Regions from separate parts of the Neorhizobium sp. T7_12 genome, predicted to be linked through region 1. Evidence: riboswitches for the same ligand, from Rfam matches in the RefSeq annotation. Region 1 holds a riboswitch; the other holds the start of a gene.
What was found. Region 1 has a riboswitch for cobalamin ahead of C5J26_RS25845 (DUF1636 domain-containing protein). Riboswitches for the same ligand answer to the same signal wherever they lie in the genome.
Positions count from the first base shown of each region.

Region 2: linked by a shared signal. The riboswitch ahead of bluB (5,6-dimethylbenzimidazole synthase) and the one ahead of C5J26_RS25845 (DUF1636 domain-containing protein) in region 1 are both predicted to bind cobalamin.

Region 1 covers NZ_PVBK01000017.1:35,188-39,707, reverse strand. The annotation lists gene cobN (cobaltochelatase subunit CobN) at 1-1,151, opposite strand, end outside; gene cobW (cobalamin biosynthesis protein CobW) at 1,169-2,206, opposite strand; gene C5J26_RS25845 (DUF1636 domain-containing protein) at 2,203-2,613, opposite strand; cobalamin riboswitch at 2,720-2,960, opposite strand; cobalamin riboswitch at 3,020-3,249, shown strand; gene C5J26_RS25840 (CbtB-domain containing protein) at 3,286-3,462, shown strand; gene C5J26_RS25835 (CbtA family protein) at 3,476-4,237, shown strand; gene cobO (cob(I)yrinic acid a,c-diamide adenosyltransferase) at 4,234-4,520, shown strand, end outside.
Region 2 covers NZ_PVBK01000002.1:512,487-517,006, reverse strand. The annotation lists gene C5J26_RS08520 (NADP-dependent malic enzyme) at 1-355, shown strand, start outside; gene C5J26_RS08515 (hypothetical protein) at 497-1,192, shown strand; gene bluB (5,6-dimethylbenzimidazole synthase) at 1,193-1,879, opposite strand; cobalamin riboswitch at 1,959-2,148, opposite strand; gene C5J26_RS08505 (TolB family protein) at 2,176-3,006, opposite strand; gene C5J26_RS08500 (NAD+ synthase) at 3,022-4,520, opposite strand, start outside.

The DNA.
Region 1 (4,520 bases):
CCCGGTGCGCTCGGGTAGTCCGGCATGAGGATGACGATCCTGCGCCCGGGCCGTGGCGTGGTTTTGAGCCGGAGGAAGGCAGCGATACGCTCGACGACCTGTTCGATCCGGTCCGGTTCCGGCTGGTTGACGAGGTTGGCGGAGCTTTCGCCTGCCTTGAAGGAGATCGCGCCGGCAAGAATGCGCCCGTCGAGCTCGGGCAGGACGACGTGCATGGCGAGGTCGGCAGGGTTGAGGCCGCGCCGGTTCTCCGCCCAGCCATCGCGGCGGGTCGTGGCGACGACGATCTGGAAGACCGGCACGCCGGTGCGGTCGAAAATCGTTTCGCCGTTGCCGTCGGTGCCGCTGGCAAAGGCGGTGGTGGAAAGAATGGCCGCAGGTTTCAGGTCCGAGACCGCCTGTTCGACGAAGGCCAGTGCATCCGGCTCCTTCAGCCCGCCGACGAAGATCGGCACCGGTGCAAAACCACGCTTTTTCACTGCTTGGAACAGCTCGTCGATCGGCGCCGCGTCATTCGCAAGCAGCATGGAGCGGTAGAACAGGATAGGCAGGCGCGGCGCATCCGGCGTAAAGCGGGCCAGCAGTTCATTGGCCTCGACGATGCCTGTTCCGGGTGCGTAATAGCCGGCCTTCGGCACCGGGGCTGCCTGCGGCAGCGTTTCCGTTTTGCCCTCGGCCAGCGTCGTCAGCAGCGTCGCCAGAAGCCGCATATTCGCCGGACCGCCCTCGCGGAAACAGCTCAGGATGCCGGCGATCCGGTCTTCCGCAACGGTCGAGGCCGCGATCAGCCGTTCGTCGCGGATGCTGCATTCGCCGGGCAGCAGCGCCAGCGCGATCTTCCTGCGGCGCGCCAGCCGCGAAAGCTCCTCGACACCGTAGGACCAGCGATCGTAACCGCCGAGAATGCGCACGAGGATGATCTTGGCATGGGCCGCCGTCTTCTCGATCCAGAGATCGACGGACATCGGATGGCGCAGGTCGGAAAGGCTGGTCAGCCGCAGGCTCGGCAAGTTTGAGCCCCAGACGGCCGCGATGCCGTTCAGGTCGCTGCCGGAAAAGGACAGCACCACCACATCGGCCGGCGACTGGTTGAGGTCGACCGGTTCGATGAGGTCGTCAAGCGACGACGATGTGGTGGCGAGTATGTGCATCCTTCCCTCGGGCCTTCTTATGCGGCCAGCATCCTTTCGATCGCGGCGCGGTCGATGCCTTTTTCGCCGATCACGACGAGGCGGCTTGTCCGCGCTTCGCCGGGTGCCCAGGCGCGGTCGAAATAATGGTTCACGCGCGATCCTACCGCCTGAACCTGCAGGCGCATCGGCTTGTTCGCGACTTCCACGAAGCCTTTTATGCGCAGCACGTTTTCCGCCTCCGCCGTCGCGGAAATGCGTGCGGCGAGCTGTTCGGCGTCGGTGACTGCGGCCAGATCGACGACGAAGCTGTCGAAATCGTCGTGATCGTGGTCGAGTTCGTCGTCGTGATGGGTCTTGCGGTTTTCGATATCGTCCTCGACGGCGAGGCCGAGGCCGATCAGCACGGCCGGATCGATGGCGCCGTTGGCGGCCGAGACGATTTTTACGGCACGTGGCAGATGGGCGGACACGCGATCCCTGGCGGTCGCGAGGCCGGCGGCATCCAGGAGGTCGCTCTTGGTGAGCACGATCATGTCGGCGCACGCCACCTGGTCCTCGAACACTTCCTCGACCGGGTCGTCATGGTCGATCGAGCCGTCCGCGTCGCGCTGCGCTTCCAGCGCCTCGTGATCGTCGGCTACGCGACCTTCGGCAAGCGCCAGTCCGTCGACGACGGCAATCACCGCGTCGACAGTCACCCGTGCCTTGACGTCAGGCCACTGGAAGGCCTGGACGAGGGGTTTTGGCAACGCGAGGCCGGAGGTCTCGATGAGGATGTGATCGACGCGGGGTTCGATGGCCAGGATCCGGTCGATCGCCGGCACGAAATCGTCCGCCACGGTGCAGCAGATGCAGCCGTTGGCAAGCTCGATGATGTTGTCTTCCGGGCAGCTTTCGATGCCGCAGCCCTTCAGCACGTCGCCGTCGATGCCGACATCGCCGAATTCGTTGACGATGATCGCCAGCCGCTTGCCCTTCAGGTTTTCGATCAGGTTGCGGATCAGCGTGGTCTTGCCGGCGCCTAAGAACCCGGTAACGACGGTGCAGGGAACGCGGTCGAACGAAACGCTCATGATGGCATGTCCTCGTGGTGATGAAAGGGTGGAATACGGGCCGTCATGCCCTTGCCGCGCAGGCAGGTCGGGCGACCGCGAAGGGGAAGGAAGCCGCGCTCGTCCTCGGCCAGCATCATCGCACCGGTGACGATGTCCTCGACATTGTCGAGCGACAGGTGGCCGAAGACATAGGACCAGCCGCTCTTGTGGTTGAAGGCGGCACTCGGGCTTTTTTCGCAATTTGCAAGGCAGGTGACGGGCTTGACCGCGAGCGGCTTGCCGCTTGCTGCCTCGCGCAGCGCCGCGATCAGTGCGATGCCCGGTCGGATTTCGCCGTCGGACGCGTCACGGCAATTGGTGCAGACGAAAATCGTCACATCTGCCGGGCCGGCGGTTGCCGGATCATCTGGTCGGTGGTCACTCATCGGTCAGCCGCGTTCCCGCCGGGGTCGAAAAATCGGGGCGCGGAGCAGAAGGTCGAAATCCCTCTGCGGTGATCGAGAAACTTCCTCCGGAGCACCCCGCCCGGTGAAGCAAAATTAATCGGACGGCAGGTCTCCTGGCTCGCGGGTCGTCGCCATTTGCCTGCCTTCCCAGGATACCGTTGGCCGGATTTCCCAGTGGCTTGACGGCCGAACGGCCGTTTTAGGCAATGGCTCGCCGCCTACAGTTGCGGGGGCAGCCGCGGCATTGATCCTGAAAAAGGGATCGCACCGCATTCTCTCTTAGCCCTCCCCGTTGCCGGAAAGGGACCATCTCTCTTCAAGTAAGCCCGGTCGCAGGCCCATGTCAATGCGTCGCAAAGGCGATTGCCGTGACGCCGAATTCGTCTATAGTGACCGAGCCTATGGTGCCCGAAAGGGTTTTAGAGGGAATGCGGTGCGACGGAATTCTGCCGTCCAACCCGCGGCTGCCCCCGCAACTGTAAGCGGAAAGTCTTCGACCAAAACGGCCGTCCGGCCGTCAAGCCACTGGGAAATCCGGTCAACGGTATCCTGGGAAGGCGGGAGAAGGCGTCCGATCCGCGAGCCAGGAGACCTGCCAGAGGCGGCAAAGAACGTGAACGGCCCTCGGGTGGAGGGCGAAAGGACGAGATCATGGTACTGAATTCTGCTGCAGCTGCAGTCAGCCTCTCCGCTTCGAAAATCATCCCCCTCAGCATGACGGCCCTGCTCGGCCTGTTCATCGTCGGCTTTGTCGGCTTCTCGCATCTGGAAGTCGTCCATAACGCCGCGCATGACACGCGCCACTCGCTCGCCTTCCCCTGCCACTGAGGAGTTCTCCCCAATGTCGTTGTTTCGCAACATCGTCTTCACGGCGGTGATCGCCGGACTTTTGTCCGGACTGCTGCTGACCGTGATGCAGAGCTTCTCCACCGTGCCGCTGATCCTGCAGGCGGAAGTGTTCGAAAATGCCGCGCCCGAGGCGGGCCACAGCCATGATGCTGCACCTGCCGCAGGCGCCACGGCATCCGCCGCCGAGCATCACCACGGCGAGGAAGCCTGGGCTCCCGCCGATGGCTTCGAGCGTTTCATCTATACTGCTGCCGCCGACATGCTGTCGGCTATCGGTTTTGCCCTTGTCCTGGTTGCCGCCTCGGAAGCGTTCGGCGGCTTCAAGGGCTGGCGCGGTGGCCTGATGTTCGGCATTGCCGGCTTCCTCGCCGTCATTCTCGCGCCCGGCCTCGGCCTGCCGCCGGAACTGCCCGGCATGCCGGCTGCGGAACTCGGCCCGCGCCAGATCTGGTGGGTCTCGACGGCGGTCTGCACGGCAGTGGGTCTCGGCCTGCTCGCCTATACCCGCTCGGCTGTGTTTGCAGCCCTTGCGATCGTGCTGCTGATCGCCCCGCATCTGGTCGGCGCGCCGCTGCCGCCAAGCCATGAAACGGCGGTCCCGATGGATCTCCATGCTCGCTTCGTCAACGCCGTCTACGCCACCAACCTGGTGTTCTGGGCGGTGCTCGGTGCGCTGGCCGGGGTCGTCCGCGAAAAGTTCCGCGCTGGCGAGGGAGCTTCTGCCGGATCTCCGGCGAAGCTTGTTTCCCGGTGAAGGAGATCGACGAGGCGTCCGTCGAGCGTCACCGCGCCAAGATGGCGAACCGCAAGGCGGTTCAGGATGCGGAAGTGGCCGAGAAGACCCAGGAAAAGGGTCTTCTCATCGTCCATACCGGCCCCGGCAAGGGCAAATCCACAGCCGCCTTCGGCCTGGCGCTGCGCATGCTCGGCAACAACCGCCGGGTCGGCGTCGTACAGTTCATCAAGGGCGCCTGGTCGACCGGGGAGCAGCCCGCGCTTGCCGTCTTCGGCGACCGCGTCGTCTGGCACACGATGGG
Region 2 (4,520 bases), on a different contig from region 1:
CCAGAAGATGCGGGCTGCCCTGAAGCTGGTCCGCCAGCGGGCGCCGGAGCTGGAAGTGGACGGCGAAATGCAGGGGGGCTCGGCATTGTCGGAAACACTGCGCAAGCGGGCCATGCCGGACAGTTCGCTGACCGGCGAAGCCAACCTGCTGGTTTTCCCGAATCTCGATGCGGCAAACATCTCGCTCGGTCTGGTCCGCAACCTCACGGACGCTCTGCATGTCGGCCCGATTCTTCTCGGGGCGGCCCAGCCGGCGCATATCCTGTCGTCCTCGGTGACGTCTCGCGGCGTGGTGAACATGGCGGCGCTCGCCGTCGTGGAAGCCTCGCAGCCAAATCTGCAGATTCAATCCTGAGTTGCCATCTTCTCGTGCTTTGGCGCGAGCGCCGTTCGGGGGCCCGAACGGCGCTTGGGATCGATTTCACCGTGCGGTGATCGCGGCTTTATGAGATTATCAACCGGCACGTTCCATGATGCCATCTCCCATTAGGAGAGGATGCCGGAATTGCCGATACCGCTTCGCGGCCTGCTGACCATACCGCTCTTGCTTCTGCCTGCCGCAGCGCTGGCGGGGGACCCTGCCGTTTGTGCAGCCCTTTACCGGAAACTTGGAAACAGCCCGCAGATCATCGGCAACACGTCTGCGGCGCGCAGCTACGCCCAGCAGCTTGGCGAATACAATACCGATATCCGGGAATTGCGGGTCGACATGCGCCGAGCCGGCTGCGGCAATGGCAGCGTCGTGGTTCTGGGTGGCCCGAATGCCGAGGTCTGCGGCCAGATGCGGGATGCGCTGGAAAGAATGGAGCAGAGCCGCGACGCGCTGGCGGCGGAACGGAACAGTTCGCGGCAGATGATCCTGCCCTCGGAAGAGCGGAATGCCATTCTCGCCGCCATTCGCGAACAGCGCTGCATCCCCTCCTTCGAGCCGCTGCCGCCTGTTGTCGACGACCGCCGAAAGGTGCCGGGCATCGAACTTCCGAGAGAAGAGCAACCCTATTCCGGGATTACCAAACTGCAGACCCGCCCGCAAAAGCCGCAGGCCGCGCTCCAGCCGCCGGTGCTCACGCCGCCGCCGGAGCGGCCATACGATCCAAACAAGAAGGTGCGCACTGTCGGGCCGGCTTTCCTGCCCGAAGCGGATATCGACCTCAGCAATCCGAAATCGGCAGGACCGCAGCCGCAGCAGTGATCAGCGGTTCTCCCAGCGATCCTGGAAGATCAGCTCATCCAGGGCCAACCTCTGGCGCCAGCCCTTGAGCGCCAATTCCGGCTCGGCGTAGAGCCGGTCGGTATAACCAAGGCACAGCCAGGCGACGATCTCGACGCAGTCGGGAATGCCCAGCAGTGCACGCACGTCCTCCTCGCGAAAAATGCTGACCCAACCGACACCGACGCCCTCGGCTCTTGCCGCAAGCCACAGGTTCTGCACGGCGCAGACGGTCGAATAGACGTCCATGCGCGGATTGTGGGTGCGGCCGAGCACGACCGGGCCGGCACGATCCGGATCGCAGGTGACGCAGATCGACAGCGGCGCCTTGACGATGCCTTCGAGCTTGAGGCTGCGGTAGAGGTCGCGGCTTTCCTCGGCAAACATCTCCACGGCCTCGTCATTGGCACGCGAAAAGGCAGCCCGGGCGGCCTCCCGTACCGCCTGATCGCGGATGAGGATGAAATTCCAGGGCTGCATGAAGCCGACCGAGGGTGCCGAATGCGCGGCGCCAAGCAGCCGCCTTACCAGGTCGTCCGGCAGCGGATCGGGCAGGAACTGGTCGCGCACGTCGCGGCGCGTCTCGATCGCCCGGTAGACGGCCGCACGCTCGGCCTTCGAAAATTCACCGGCAGGCAGCAAGGCATGCGCGAAAGGATCAGGCTGCATCGTTTGTCCCCAACAATGCCGTCGCTCCCCTGCCTTTCAGAAGCAAGGAGAGGTCCGAAACCTTTCCGCCGTCCGCGCGGGCTGGTCTATCTTGTCAGGCCGGTCTTCTGACTTGGCTTCATCCGCCTCAACCGCCGCCTTCCCGGTTTCCCAGTGGCTTTCATATCCTGCGGCCGAGCGTCCACCTCACAGCGTTGGGCACGTTCCGGTTCCACCCCGGATTCCCGATTCTCCGGCTTGTCGCCGGCACCTGACAGGATCGGTTATGCCCTTACGCTATCCTCCGCGCAAGGCACTCATGCGACGGGGAAATAGCGCACATAGGCAAACTCATCGCCATCCGGCGACCAGTTCGGCGAATTCATCGTGCCCTGCCCGCCGAAAAGCTCGAACAGCGTTTCGACATTGCCGCCGTCCATGTCCATGAGCCTGACGCGGACGTCGAGATCGCGCGGGTGGTCGAAGACATCGGCGTCGTAGGAGACAAAGACGATCTTGTCACCCTTCGGTGACGGATGCGGGAACCAGTCGCCGTAACCGCCATCGGTGATCCGCTCGGCCACGCCGCCGGCGGCCGGAACCCGCCAGATCTGCGTCAATCCGGTGCGGCTGGAATTGAAATAGATCCATTTTCCATCCGGCGAAAAATCCGGCCCGTCGTTGCGGCCCTCGCCGAAGGTCAGCCGCGTCTCTGCGCCACCTTCGATGCCGATCGTATAGATGTCGAACTCGTCGCCGCGGATGCCGCAATGGGCGAAGCTTTTTCCGTCCGGCGACCAGCCATGCCAGTAGGACGGCAGGTTTTGGGTCACCAGCCGCGGCACGCCGCCGCCTGCGGGAAGGACATAGATCGCCGACTTGCCGAACTCTACCTTGTCGGAAATGGCGATCAGCGAACCGTCCGGCGAAATGCCGTGGTCGTTGTTGCATTGGCGGGCAAAGCCGCTATCGACCAGTTCCGGTCCATCATCACCCTCCGGTGACAGACGATAAATCAGCCCCTCGCTGTTGAGCATCAGGTAGCGCCCGTCGGGCGACCAGTTGGGCGCCTCGAACAGGGCTTCCGTCTGCCAGACCACCCGCATCATCCTCGTCCGGATATTGAAGATCTCGACCGAGCTGCGCAGGGCCATGATCCTCTCCTACCGATCGCGGAAACGGTTGGTGATCGGATAACGCCGATCGCGGCCGAAGTTCTTCTTGGTGATCTTGACGCCCGGCGCCGATTGGCGCCGCTTGTATTCGGCGAGATAGAGCAGGTGCTCGATCCGGTGAACGGTTGCGATGTCGTGGCCGCGGGCAACGATCTCCTCGGTCCCCATTTCCAGCTCGACCAGGCATTCGAGGATATCGTCGAGCACCGGATAGGGCGGCAGCGAATCCTGGTCGGTCTGGTTGGGTCTGAGTTCCGCGGACGGAGCCTTGGAGATGATGTTCTTCGGGATCACCTCGCCGCTCGGGCCAAGAGCCGTCGGCGGCAGGTGCTCGTTGCGCCAGGCGGCCAGCGCATAGACCTGCATCTTGTAGAGGTCCTTGATCGGGTTGAAGCCGCCATTCATGTCGCCGTAGAGAGTCGCGTAGCCGACCGACATTTCCGACTTGTTGCCGGTCGTCACCACCATCGAGCCGAACTTGTTCGAGATCGCCATCAGGATCGTGCCGCGCGCGCGGCTCTGGAGGTTCTCCTCGGTGATCCCCTCCTCGGTTCCTTCGAACAGGTCGGCCAGCGCCGACGAAAAACCGTCCACCGGCTCGGCGATCTGCACGATGTCGTAGCGGCAGCCGAGCGCCTTGGCGCAATCGGCCGCGTCCTTCAGCGAATCCTCGGAGGTGTAGCGGTAGGGCAGCATCACCGTGCGCACCCTCTCCTCGCCCAGCGCATCGACGGCGATCGCCGCGCAGATGGCACTGTCGATGCCACCGGAGAGGCCGAGCACGACCGACTTGAAGCCGTTCTTGTTGACGTAGTCGCGGAAGCCCAGAAGGCAGGCGCGATAGTCCGCCTCCTCCTTTTCCGGAATGCGGGCCATCGGCCCGCGGGCGCAATGCCAGGTCTCGCCAATCCGTCTCCATTCGGTGACGGCGACGGCCGGCTCGAACTGGCTCATCTGGAAGGCGAGCGACTTGTCGGTGTTGAAGCCGAAGCTTGCGCCGTCGAAGACCAGTTCGTCCTGGCCGCCGAGCTGGGCAGCATAGATCATCGGTAGGCCGGTCTCGATCACCTGCTTCAGAACGACCTGATGGCGGATGTCGACCTTGCCGCGAAAATAGGGCGAGCCGTTCGGCACGAGCAGGATTTCCGCCCCGCTCTCCGAGAGCGTCTCGCAGACGCCGAGATCGCCCCAGATATCCTCGCAAATCGGGATGCCGAGCCGGACGCCGCGGAAATTGACCGGGCCTGGCATCTCGCCGGCGATGAAGACCCGCTTCTCGTCGAACTCGCCATAGTTCGGCAGGTCGATCTTGTCGCGCACTGCGATCACCTTGCCGCCGTCGAGCACGGCGATCGAATTGTGCCGGCCTTCCGCGCCCTGACGCGGGAAGCCGATGATGACGCCGGGGCCGCCGTCTGCCGTATCGGCCGCAAGCTCCTCCACCGCCTTCAGGCAGGCGTTGAGGAAAGCCGGTTTCAGGACGAGGT